2 regions of the Jeotgalibaca sp. A127 genome follow, and region 1 is predicted to be linked to the other one. Evidence: predicted binding sites of a transcription regulator. Region 1 holds the regulator's gene; the other holds the start of a gene.
The links. Region 1 encodes Rex, which represses fermentation and respiration genes when NADH is low (regulators of the CRP and FNR family bind a similar motif). Its sites were predicted from a motif close to TTGTGAANTANTTCACAA; they were not measured.
Positions count from the first base shown of each region.

Region 1 (6,588 bases):
ATAAGGCATGTCAAGGCTTGCTTCCATCTTGTCATTATCAGTTACCATGTATTGTGAAAGGTAACCACGGTCAAATTGCATTCCTTCAACAACATCTAATTCTGTTTCGATACCTTTTGATTCTTCAATCGTGATAACGCCGTCGTTACCAACTTTTTCCATCGCTTCAGCAATCAAAGCGCCGACTTCTTCGGACCCTGATGATACAGCTGCAACTTGTGCGATAGATTCTTTTGAATCAACTGTTTGAGAAATTTCTGCCAAACCGGCAATCGCTTCTTTTGCAGCGATTTCGATACCACGACGAACACCAACTGGGTTTGCACCAGCAGTAACGTTTTTCAAACCTTCACGTACAATGGCTTGTGTCAAAACAGTTGCAGTCGTTGTGCCATCTCCAGCAATATCGTTTGTTTTTGAAGCAACTTCAGAAACGAGTTTTGCTCCCATATTTTCAAAATGATCTTCTAATTCAATTTCTTTGGCAATTGTCACACCATCATTTGTAATAAGCGGAGAACCGTATGCTTTTTCCAAAACAACGTTACGTCCTTTTGGCCCTAATGTTACTTTTACAGTGTTTGCCAACATATCAACACCGCGTAATAGCGCTGCTCGTGCGTCTTCAGAGAATTTAATATCTTTAGCCATTTCTAAAATTCACCTCATCCAATTATTTTGAAAATTATTCTACAATTGCTACGACGTCAGATTCTTTAACTACCAAATAATCTTTCCCATCGTATTTGATTTCTGTTCCAGCGTATTTTTCGAACAATACATTGTCGCCGACTTTTATAGTCATTTCGATTTTTGTCCCGTTTTCCGTTACAAGACCGTCACCAGCAGCGATAACGACACCTGTTTGTGATTTTTCTTTAGCGGAAGACGGCAACACGATGCCACCAACAGTTTTTTCTTCTTCTTTGGCAACTTCAATAATGACGCGATTACCTAATGGTTTTAACACAAGTATCCCTCCAAAAATAAGTTGATTTCTAATTAGCACTCGATTACCGAGAGTGCTAACCTACTTTTCTATCATAATCAAACTTTTTTGATAATGCAAGCAAATTCAGTAATTTTTTTCATTCTTGTGATATACTTTTATACAGGAGTATTATAACAAATAAGAAAGGTACAAAATACATGCGAAGAAAAATCACTACTGCGACGCGTATAATATTCATATACTTAGCAGCTCAATTCTTACCCGTTCCTCTTCTCTTTTTATTTCCGACAGAGCAACGCATTGAAATGAGCATGACTTTAACAATCCTCTTTGCCTTTATCGGAACAGTGGCAATGATTATCGTAAACTATAAAGAAAAATGGAGTCCTGAAGCGCCTATTATCAAACGGCCCTCTGCACCTATGTCGAAAGTGATAGGATGGAGCGTTCTTGGCTTTATCGGTTCGCTTGTAATCCAGACGGTCACTTCCATTATTGAATCGCTTATTTTCGGAGTTACGCCGGAATCAGCTAACACTCAGAATTTACTGGAATTAACGACGGCTTACCCACTCTTGATTTTTATGATCACCATTTTCGCACCAGTAATGGAAGAATTTGTTTTCCGAAAAGCTGTCTTTACCCAATTAAATATGTCCCGTGTCGGATTATTCGGTTCTGCGGTCATAAGTGCTTTAATTTTTGCTTTTATCCACTTTGATGGACACATGCTTGTGTATGGTACTTTAGGACTCTGGTTCTCTTATCTATACTACAAAACAAATAACATTTTTACACCTATGTTGGCTCATGGTTTAATGAATGCATTTGCTTCATTACCAATCTTTTTCCCAGAACTCCTGGGCTAACAGTTTAAAAAGAAAGGAATTCTATGACTTTAAAAAATATCATTTTACAAATCGTTATGAAATTTGCATTCGCCGGTCTCTTCATTTATTTCGCTGTAGACAGCATCAACGTCTCTGGATGGGGATTCCTCACGTGGATCAGTATCTTTTTCGCGACAAACAACATCGTAACCGGCATCCAAATGTTAATTATGTACTTTAAAATTAAAGATCAAGTGAACAAGTAAAAAAACGTTGAGACCCTTTCGGTCTCAACGTTTTTCATTGTGCTTTTAGGAGATATTATTATCCAAGAAATAAATCAGTGTTTGTAATTCATTGGTTAGGTCGACATTTTGAACGCGAACGTTCTCTGGTACTGACAAACGAATAGGTGTAAAGTTCATTATTCCCCTGACACCCGCTTCGATCAAATTGTTAGCCGCTTTTTGGGCAACTTGCTGTGGAACTGTCAAAATAGCCACGTCAATTTGTTGAATACGTAATTGTTCAATCATTTCGTCCAATGGATAAACGGGCACACCACTGACGATTTTGCCAACAATTTCTTCGTTTACATCGAATGCAGCGCTAATGCGCACGTTATTACTTAAATGGAAGTTATAGTTCAACAAGGCATGTCCCAAGTTACCAACCCCGATTAAAGCAACATTGGTTAAACGATCCTGGTTTAAGGTCTTACTAAAGAAATCCAGCAAATACTCTACATCATAACCGTATCCTCTTTTACCAAGAGCACCAAAGTAGGAGAAATCACGACGTATGGTCGCACTATCAACTTTTACAGCCTCGCTTAATTCGGTTGATGATATTCTGGTTTTTCCTGCATCATGTAAATAGCGAAGGTAACGATGATAGATGGGAAGACGGCGGGCAGTGGCTTTTGGAATGTCATTATTAGTTGGCATAATTTTTCTCGCTTTCTTTAGAATTATATATGTGAAATTATAAGTTATAATCTATTTGTACTTATCATTACATAGTGCAATTATAGCACGCGTTAGTGAAAAATCCACTAATTTGTTCTAATTTGTAATTTTTTGTGAATTTTATTTCAACTTCGAGTTTGATTTTATCGCTTTCATAAAATTAATAGTGTAACTTTCACAAAGGTCATAACGTTTTCATAATATCGTATCTTTGGTGTATGACAGAACTGTGATAAAATGAAAAGGCATATCTATAGAAAGTTGAGGAACGACTGAATGATACTTTTACAAGGACAAAATCTTGCCCGTTACTTCGGTCCGACCGTTTTATTTGAGAATATTCAAATTACTATCCAGGACAATGAACGTATTGCACTCGTAGGAAGAAACGGCGCCGGAAAATCAACGTTATTGAAGATATTAGCTGGACTCGAGCCAACAGATGCGGGATCCGTTGCGAAAAAGAAAGAAGTGACCATCGGCTATCTTGATCAACATAGTGCGGTTGACTCCAATAAAACAATCTGGGAAGAAATGTTAACCGTTTTCGCACCTGTCATTTTGTTAATGAAACAAGCGGAACAGGCTGCAGCACGCTTGGCTGATGAAGCGGTTATCAATGATCCTGTGACTATGGAAGCGGCACTTAAACTGTACGACTCCCTACAACAGGAAATCCATAAGCAAGATGCTTATGGTTACGAATCGGAAATCAGATCCGTCCTCCATGGTTTTAAGTTTTACGAAGAAGACTTGGACCGCCCTATTTCACAATTATCCGGTGGCCAGAAAACGCGCTTGGCAATGGCTAAGATCCTGCTTGAGAAGAACGACCTTTTAATCTTGGATGAGCCTACCAACCATTTGGACATCGATACATTGGCATGGTTGGAAAATTATTTAGTGAGCTATCGCGGTACCCTTTTGGTTGTTTCCCATGACCGCTATTTCCTTGATAAAATTGCGACCGGTGTTTATGAGATCAGCCGAAACAAAATCCATCATTACAAAGGGAATTATTCCTTTTATCTACAAGAAAAAGCGGCCCGTCTCGAACAGGAAATGAAACAATATGAAAAGCAACAAGAAGAGATTGCTAAATTAGAAGATTACGTGGCTCGCAATCTGGTGCGCGCATCCACTACCAAAATGGCCCAAAGCCGCAGAAAACGTTTGGAAAAAATGGAGCGGATGGATAAGCCGAAAGGCGATGAACGTTCAGTACGTTTTTCATTTGATACTAAGCGCGAGAGTGGTAATGTGGTGATGACGCTGGAAGATGTGGCTATCGGGTATGACAACAACATCTTGGCCAAGCCCATCAGCCTGGACTTGCGTAAACATCAAGCTATCGGAATAGTTGGCCCCAACGGAATTGGTAAATCTACTTTATTAAAATCAATCATTCATCAAATCCCATTCATAGAGGGAAGCGTTAAATTTGGAACAAACGTAGACCTCGGATACTATGATCAAGAGTTGACGAATCTTTCTAAAAACAAAACGATTCTGGCCGAAATTTGGGACCTGCATCCAACCATGAATGAAAAAGATGTGCGGAGTATCCTGGGAAGCTTCCTCTTTACCGGCGCTGATGTCGAAAAAACAATTCCTTCCTTAAGTGGGGGAGAGAAAGCGCGCCTTGCTCTATGTAAATTAGCACTTGAACAAAACAATTTGCTCATGCTTGATGAGCCTACCAACCACTTGGACATCGACAGTAAGGAAGTACTGGAAAATGCCCTTATTGATTATAACGGCACACTTGTTTTTGTTTCGCATGACCGTTATTTCATTAACCGAATCGCGACAAGTATTCTGGAACTTTCAGCCGATGGCAGCAAACTGTATATCGGTGATTACGATTACTATATGGAAAAGAAACAAGAAGAAGCTGAATTGGCTGCCCTGCTTGCTCAAGAAGAAAATGGAAATAATCCAGCTAGTGAAGAAAAAAGTCCCCAAACAAAATCGGTCTACCATGCAAGCAAGGAAAGAGCAAAAATCGAACGGAAACTAAACCGTGAAATCGAAACTCTGGAAAAGCAATTGGAAGAGATAGAAGTAAAAATCGATGATGTTGAACAAAAACTCACCTTACCGGAAGTTTTCGGTGACCATGAGAAGGTACAGGAATTTAATGAAATGTTACTGGATTTAAAGGGCCAGCAAGATACTTTTATGCAAGAATGGGAAGAAAAGAATTTAGAGCTTGAAGAAATAGAATGATAAAAAAAACCATTTCTAATGCTGAAATGGTTTTTTTATTTTAATTTTCGAGTAATAATCCTGGTCTGGCATTCAAATCCAAAGCAGCAAACTCTTTTGCCTTGTATTGCGTATAGGCAGCCGCTCCAATCATTGCTGCATTGTCACCACATAAACTTAATGGCGGAATAATAAGTTCCACACCGGGAAGTTCTTTGGCGACCGCTTCAGATAGAGCCGTACGCAATCCCTTATTGGCTGCAACACCACCTGCTAACAATAGCTGTTTTACATCTTTTTCTTTGGCAGCCCGCAAGGTTTTTGCTACCAATACATCAACAACAGCCGCCTGGAAACTCGCTGCCACATCATAAGGGTCTAAATCATCACCTTTTTGGCGCGCATTGTGTATGGTATTAATAACCGAACTCTTTAACCCGCTAAAACTAAAGTCATAATTATCTTCGTGCAGCATCGCCCTTGGAAAATTAAAAACATCCTTTCCTTGATGGGCCATCTCATCCATTACTTTCCCACCTGGATAAGGTAAGCCCAGAACACGACCAATTTTATCATACGCCTCACCTGCAGCATCATCTCTTGTTTCCCCAACAATTTCGAAAACACCATCTTCTGGCATGTAAATCAATTCTGTATGACCGCCACTTACAACTAGGGTCAGCAAAGGAAATTGAAGAGGTCCCAAAAGTTGATTGGCATAAATATGTCCGGCGATGTGGTTGGTCGCAATCAAGGGCTTATTATGCGCAAAAGCCATCGCTTTTGCGGCACTTACACCAATTAATAAAGAGCCCACCAAACCAGGCCCTTCCGTTACCGAGATGGCATCCACATCCGCCATCTCTACCTCTGCTTCCGTTAAGGCGGATGCAATGATTTGGGTTATTTGTTCTACATGGTGACGGCTCGCAACTTCTGGCACTACCCCACCAAAACGCATATGGCTTTTGACTTGAGAAGCCACAATGTTAGAGAGTATCTCAGAGCCATTTTTGATTACGGCTGCACTAGTTTCATCACAACTGCTCTCAATCGCTAGTATCAATGTATCGCTCATGCATTTTCCCCTTTCATTTAATTAACTGGAAAATATAAGCATCTTCCACTGGTTGTTCATAGTAGTTTTTCCGACGATCGATTTGCCGGAAGCCAAATTTTTCATACAAGGCGATGGCTGGTTTATTGGATACACGGACTTCCAAAATGAAATTCTCGGCACCATTTTCTTTCCCATATGCCAATAAGGCATCCAAGAGTTTTTCGCCAATACCTTGCCGTTTATAATGAGAAGAAACCGCAAAGTTATTTATTGCCAGACTATCGAAAATTAAACTGCACCCGATAAATCCAACTAACGTGCCTGCTATTTCGTAACCGAGATAAACATTATACCGATTGCCCAACTCTCCTTCAAATGAGGATGGTTTCCAGGTCGTCTTCCCATCATTGGCATCCAGACAAATGCGGTAAATGGTTTCGGCATCTTCTACCGTCAGTACTTTTATATTGAATGGGTTCATCATTTTTTATCCAAATCCAATTTCATATCGACGGCATCTTCGCCATCACCGTGATAGTAGTTTCTCTTGATACGCAAAGCTTCAAAACC
Region 1 covers NZ_JBQPRC010000007.1:16,257-22,844, forward strand. The annotation lists gene groL (chaperonin GroEL) at 1-651, opposite strand, end outside; gene groES (co-chaperone GroES) at 686-970, opposite strand; gene ACTVAI_RS08090 (lysostaphin resistance A-like protein) at 1,258-1,821, shown strand; gene ACTVAI_RS08095 (YdiK family protein) at 1,845-2,048, shown strand; gene ACTVAI_RS08100 (redox-sensing transcriptional repressor Rex) at 2,094-2,729, opposite strand; gene ACTVAI_RS08105 (ABC-F family ATP-binding cassette domain-containing protein) at 3,027-4,979, shown strand; gene tsaD (tRNA (adenosine(37)-N6)-threonylcarbamoyltransferase complex transferase subunit TsaD) at 5,020-6,036, opposite strand; gene rimI (ribosomal protein S18-alanine N-acetyltransferase) at 6,050-6,499, opposite strand; gene rimI (ribosomal protein S18-alanine N-acetyltransferase) at 6,499-6,588, opposite strand, start outside.

Region 2 (6,588 bases), on a different contig from region 1:
ACATCGGGCACTAAGGGAAAAAAGTTAGATAAAAAATGGTTAAGAGATGCTGTTATTGCCACAGTCATTTTAGAAAAGCCAGAATATTAATCCAGGAGGAATGGCATGATTCGTTTAACAGGCGTCAATACACTCGTTTTTAACGATGAATTGACTAATAGCTCAAAACAACAATGGGAATATTTTTCAGAATTAGCGAAAATCGGTGTTCCATTTATTGAAGTTCGGAGAGAGTTTATCCGAGATTTCGAGGTTGAGCTACTAAAAACTAATAAAGAAGCTTCGAAACTAGGATTAGCGCTTTTGTACTCTATTCCGTCAACTTTATTTTTTGAAGGGAAAGTTAACAAGGAGTTAACTTCGTTCTTGAAGGAAGCAAAAGAGTTAGGTGCCATTCAGATAAAATTAACAATTGGCGATTACAGGGGTTTTAATCCAGAGTTGGTTTCGGAATTGAAGGAGATATTTGACAAATTCCCCGATGTCCGCGTGAGTATTGAGAATGATCAGTCCATCGAAAATGGTAGTATCCAAGCGTTGCAAACATTTATGGAGAGCGCATTGGCAAATGGTTTAAACTTTGGCCTAACATTCGATACAGGTAATTTTGTATACATAGACGAAGAACCACTAACTGCGGCTTCAAAACTAAATAAATACGTTAATTACATTCACATTAAAAATGTCACAAGAACCAAAGAGAATAATGTAGAAATGACACTATTCCAAAATGGTGATATTCCAATTAAGGAAGTAATGAAGGCAATTGATGAAGAAGAGAGAGTTATTGCAGCAATTGAGTACCCATGTGGTTCTACAGATGAGGCAATGGCTATCTTGAAGCAACAATTTAATTTAATAACACAGTAAATAATTATAATCGGCTCAGGCATTTTTGTCTGAGTTCTTTTTAATTTTAATCGCATCTTGTTATGTGATATACTTGAGAGCGACAAGTTTTAATCGGAAAGGAATAAAGAAATTGACAGAACCAGCAATCAAGTATCGTTTGATAAAAGAAGAAAAGCATACAGGTGCGCGTTTAGGTGAAATTACAACACCTCATGGAACATTTCAGACACCTATGTTTATGCCAGTCGGTACATTAGCTACCGTTAAAACCATGGCACCAGAAGAATTAAAAGAAATGGGCTCGCAAATTATTTTGAGTAATACTTATCATTTGTGGTTACGCCCAGGGGCTGAACTTGTTGAGGAAGCAGGCGGCTTACATAAATTTATGAATTGGGATCGGGGTATTTTAACGGATTCCGGAGGCTTCCAAGTATTCTCATTAGCTGAAAATCGTAAAATTACAGAAGAAGGTGTTCATTTCCGTAACCATTTAAATGGATCAAAAATGTTCCTTTCTCCAGAAAAAGCGATAGATATCCAAAATAAATTAGGTGCAGACATCATCATGAGTTTTGATGAATGTCCACCCTTTAGTGAAAGCTACGATTATATCAAGGACTCTGTGGCTAGAACGAGTCGTTGGGCAGAGCGTGGTTTAAAAGCACATAATAAAGCTGATAAACAAGGTCTATTCGGCATTATTCAAGGTGCTGGATTTAAGGATCTACGTTTACAGAGTGCAAGCGACTTGGTTTCAATGGACTTCCCAGGCTATTCAATCGGGGGATTGTCTGTTGGGGAAACGAAGCAAGAAATGAATGCAGTTCTTGATTATCTAACGCCAGTTATCCCTTCTAACAAGCCGCGTTATTTGATGGGGGTCGGCGCACCGGATTCATTGATTGACGGCGTCATTCGTGGTATCGATATGTTTGACTGTGTTCTACCGACAAGAATTGCCCGCAATGGTACATGCATGACAAGTCAAGGTCGTCTGGTTGTAAAAAATGCTAAATATGAACGGGACTTCCGTCCGCTAGATGAAAAATGTGACTGCTATACATGTAAAAATTATACACGTGCCTATATTCGACATTTATTCAAAGCTGACGAAATTTTTGGATTGCGTTTGACAACGTATCACAACCTGCATTTCCTGCATAATTTGATGAATAATGTCAGACAAGCAATCATGGATGATAATTTGTTGGAGTTTCGTGAAGCATTCGTCGAAGAGTATGGCTTCAACAAAGAAAATGCTAAACTGTTTTAAAATGTTATGGTATCATTTAAATACGATGATAAAAATGACTAACTAGTGGAGGAATTTTAATAATGGATACAATTGTAATGATAGCTTTTTATGCTTTATTATTTGGTGTTATGTATTTCTTGATGATTCGCCCTCAAAAGAAACAAGCTAAGAAAACACAAGATATGTTGAGCCAAATGAAACATGGCGACCAAGTTGTCACTATTGGTGGCTTGCATGGTACGATTGAGGAAGTAAATACTGCGGAAAACACGGTAACACTTGATTGCGAAGGTATTTTCTTAACTTTTGAGAAAAGAGCAATTGCCCGTATCAAAAAATCTGCACCAACAGCTGCAGAACCGACTGTTGTTCTAGATGAAAACACTGAGGATATCTCGGAATAAATAGTTTTTAGGCAACGTGATGGAGTGAAAGTGGATGGCTGAAGAATCGAAAGATTTTTATGAGGAGTTGCTTCCATGGTTTGAACGTAAGGTATCTGAATTTTCTGTAGAAGGTTATCCAAATATTGAAGCCAGAGATGTTTATCTTTGTTTCAAGAATTTTGTGTGGAAGCACTACGTGCCACAACACTACTACCAACGTGTATTCGATATCATGAAATTCACCGTGAATCAATATTTTGACTTTAAGTCACTAGAAGCACAGGTTTATAAGGTCTCATCTTTGGATGATATTAATTTTGATGAGTTTTTATAAAAAATAAATAAGAAGCGGTTAGGGTTAATGCCTTAATCGCTTCTTTTTGAATTACCGGCATTTTTAAGTGAAATAAGAGGTGAAAAATAAGACTTGAACTATATGTGCACAATTTGTATAGTAATTCACAATATAAAACCACTTAGGAATGTTGTTGTCATTCAAATGAAAACGCGTTCAAATGCTTTTCAATTAAACATGTGATTAAAATCACAATAAAGCATTTACTTGCTATGGTGGGTGTTGTACAATTTACTTGTGAAATGATTATCAAGCGATTAGGGGAGATTATTATGGCTACAGAAGTTGAAGAAAGAATTCAAACTGCAGAAGAAGCAATTGCTATCCTGGCAGCAAAAGGTAAAGAAGCTTTAGCAATAATGGAAAATTTCGATCAAGAACAAGTGGATCATATTGTCCATCAAATGGCAATCGCAGCATTGGACCATCATATGGAATTAGCAAAAATGGCTGTTGAAGAAACAGGCCGTGGAGTTTATGAAGATAAATGCATGAAAAATATATATGCATCTGAAAATATTTGGCATGCAATTAAAAAAAATAAAACAGTAGGAATTATCGAAAATAATGATGTGGATCAATTAATCAGAATTGCTGCACCTTTAGGCGTTATTGCAGGAATTGTACCAACGACAAATCCTACTTCAACGACAATTTTCAAATCATTGATCAGTATGAAAACAAGAAATCCGATTATTTTTTCTTTCCATCCAAGTGCAGAAAAATGCTCGACACGTACTGCAGAAATTTTATATGAAGCTGCATTGAAAGCTGGTGCTCCAGAAGGGTGTATCCAATGGGTAGAAGGAGTTTCAATGGATAAAACAGCTGCTTTGTTACATCACCCTGACATAGCGTGCGTATTGGCAACCGGGGGATCTGCAATGGTAAAAGCAGCCTATTCAACTGGTAAACCCGCACTTGGTGTTGGACCAGGAAATGTTCCAGCTTACTTGGAAAAAACTGCTAACATCAAGAAAGCAGTTAATGATTTAGTTGTCTCAAAAACATTTGATAACGGTATGATTTGCGCTTCTGAACAAGCAGTGATTGTTGATAAAGAAATATATGAAGAAGTAAAAGCCGAATTCAAAAAACGACATGTCTATTTTGTAAAGAAACAAGAGCTTTCTAAGCTTGAAAACGCAATGATGCGCGAAGATATGAGCGGTGTAAACGGTCATGTTGTTGGGATGGCAGCTACAAAAATAGCAGAATTAGCGGGAATTACTGTTCCAGCCGATACTAAAATGTTGATAGCCGAAATAGATGGTGTTGGAGCAGATTATCCATTATCTCGCGAAAAACTTTCTCCTGTTTTAGCAATGCTTAAATCGGACACAACAGAACATGGCTTCCAGTTAGCTAAGCAAATGCTGGACCTTGATGGCTTAGGCCATTCAGCAGCTATTCATACCAGACGTAATGATTTGGTAGAAAATTATGGAAAAGAAATGAAAGCTTGTCGTATTTTGGTTAATTCACCATCTGCTCAAGGGGGCATTGGCGGTCTGTATAACCATAACATCCCTTCGTTAACGCTTGGATGTGGATCATACGGACACAACTCAGTTTCTGGAAATGTGTCATCTTTCGACTTGCTAAACATTAAAACAATTGCTAAAAGGAGAAATAATATGCAATGGATTAAAGTTCCAGATCGTATCTACTTTGAAGAAAATTCTATCCGTTACTTACGTGATATGCGTGACATTGAACGTGTATTCATTGTTTGTGATGACGGTATGATGAAACTTGGATATGTTGACACGGTGTTGGAACAATTGAAACAACGTAACAACAAAGTTGTGTATACTATTTTCTCTGATGTGGAACCAAACCCATCGACTGATACTGTACAACGCGGAACGGAAAAAATGGCAGACTTTGAGCCAGATACGATTATTGCAATCGGTGGTGGTTCCCCAATGGATGCTGCTAAAGCAATGTGGTTATTCTATGAACATCCAGAAAGTAGTTTCTTTGGAGCAAAACAAAAATATCTTGATGTTCGTAAACGTACATATAAAATTGAACCAATGACTAAAGCTAAATTAGTATGTATTCCAACAACTTCCGGTACTGGTTCAGAAGTAACGCCATTTGCGGTTATTACAGATAGCAAAACACACATCAAATACCCATTAGCTGATTATGCTTTAACACCTGATGTGGCAATTGTTGATGCACAATTCGTTTACAGTGTTCCTAAATCAGTTACAGCAGATACAGGAATGGATGTATTAACACATGCAATTGAATCTTATGTCTCAGTATTGGCAAGTGACTATACGAAAGGATTGAGTCTGCAAGCAATCAAACTTGTTTTTGAACATTTACGTCATTCTTATGAGTACGGTGATCAAGAATCGCGTGAAAAAATTCATAACGCATCTACGATAGCTGGTATGGCTTTTGCAAATGCATTCTTGGGAGTTTCACACTCGCTCGCACATAAAATAGGCGGACTTTGGGATCAAATCCATGGTCGTACAAATGCCATCTTGCTACCACATGTTGTTCGTTATAATGCTAAAGAGCCAAGCAAATTAAGTATGTGGGCTAAGTATGAACACTTCCAAGCTGATGAGGATTATGCAACAATCGCACGCTATATCGGTTTGAAAGGTGAAACGACTGAAGAATTAGTTGAAGCGTTAGCGACAGCAATTCATCAACTAGGTGAAGATGTCGGAATTAAGATGAGTTTCAAAGAACAGGGAGTACCTGAAGAATGGTTGCTACGAGATGCAGATAAAATCGCAGAATTAGCGTTCGAAGACCAATGTACGACAGCTAATCCAAAACAACCACTTATTTCTGAATTGCACGACGTTCTAACAGCAGCATACTATGGTGCTGAACTAAAAAAATAATAAAAAAAGGGCTCTATAATAAATGGTGTTGGTGAATCGTAATGATTCGCCAGCACCATTATTGTTTTTAAAGACAAGGTTCTATTATTTATGGTGCTGGCAAAGTATTCTTCTCGGAAATCCCGAAGGACGGTGGGGTTGCTTGTGGCCGTGTCCAGGATGCAATGCGAAAGGAGGGACCGTTGATGCTTCAGCGTCTACGGTCCCTTTGAGGCTTGCAAGCCCGGAGACTACAGGCTCAGGGCGGTCCCACGGCGGTACACAAGCAAACACGCGGGCCGAAGAGCATTTCCTTCACCAACACCAGATAACCAAGAACCAAAAAAAGACAACCTTGTGAGTTATTCCTGAAGTTGTTTTTAAGTTGTATAAAAATCATTTGGTGGTATAATGTAAATATAATTTAGGCGCGCCTAAAAAGGAGGGCGGTTATGACACCGCAAAAAGAAGATTACTTAAAAGTGATTGTGGAGTTAGGGGGAGATGAAAATCTCGTCAATAATAAATTAATCGGAGCAGCTCTTTCAGTTTCGGCGGCATCGGTTACCGAAATGTCATTTAAATTATTAAAAGAAGGCTATATCATTCATGTTCCTTACCAAGGCGTCAAATTAAGCGATAAAGGAATTATCTATGCTAATCAAATGATTCGAAAACATCGGCTTTGGGAAGTATTTTTAGCCAAAAAACTTGGTTTTGGATGGGAAGAAGTTCATGATATGGCAGAAGCTCTGGAACATGTCTCTTCTGATATTTTGATTGATCGTTTGGAAGAGTTTTTGGAATATCCAAGCGTTGATCCACATGGTGGGCTGATTCCAGATCGCGAGGGGAAGGTACCAAACCTTGAAACGTGTTATC
Region 2 covers NZ_JBQPRC010000006.1:29,283-35,870, forward strand. The annotation lists gene ACTVAI_RS07535 (hypothetical protein) at 1-90, shown strand, start outside; gene ACTVAI_RS07540 (sugar phosphate isomerase/epimerase family protein) at 106-870, shown strand; gene tgt (tRNA guanosine(34) transglycosylase Tgt) at 983-2,128, shown strand; gene yajC (preprotein translocase subunit YajC) at 2,191-2,514, shown strand; gene ACTVAI_RS07555 (post-transcriptional regulator) at 2,549-2,830, shown strand; gene adhE (bifunctional acetaldehyde-CoA/alcohol dehydrogenase) at 3,124-5,727, shown strand; gene ACTVAI_RS07565 (metal-dependent transcriptional regulator) at 6,159-6,588, shown strand, end outside.
Region 2: a site for Rex is predicted at 3,029-3,046, ahead of adhE (bifunctional acetaldehyde-CoA/alcohol dehydrogenase). Genes of this name have one in related genera too.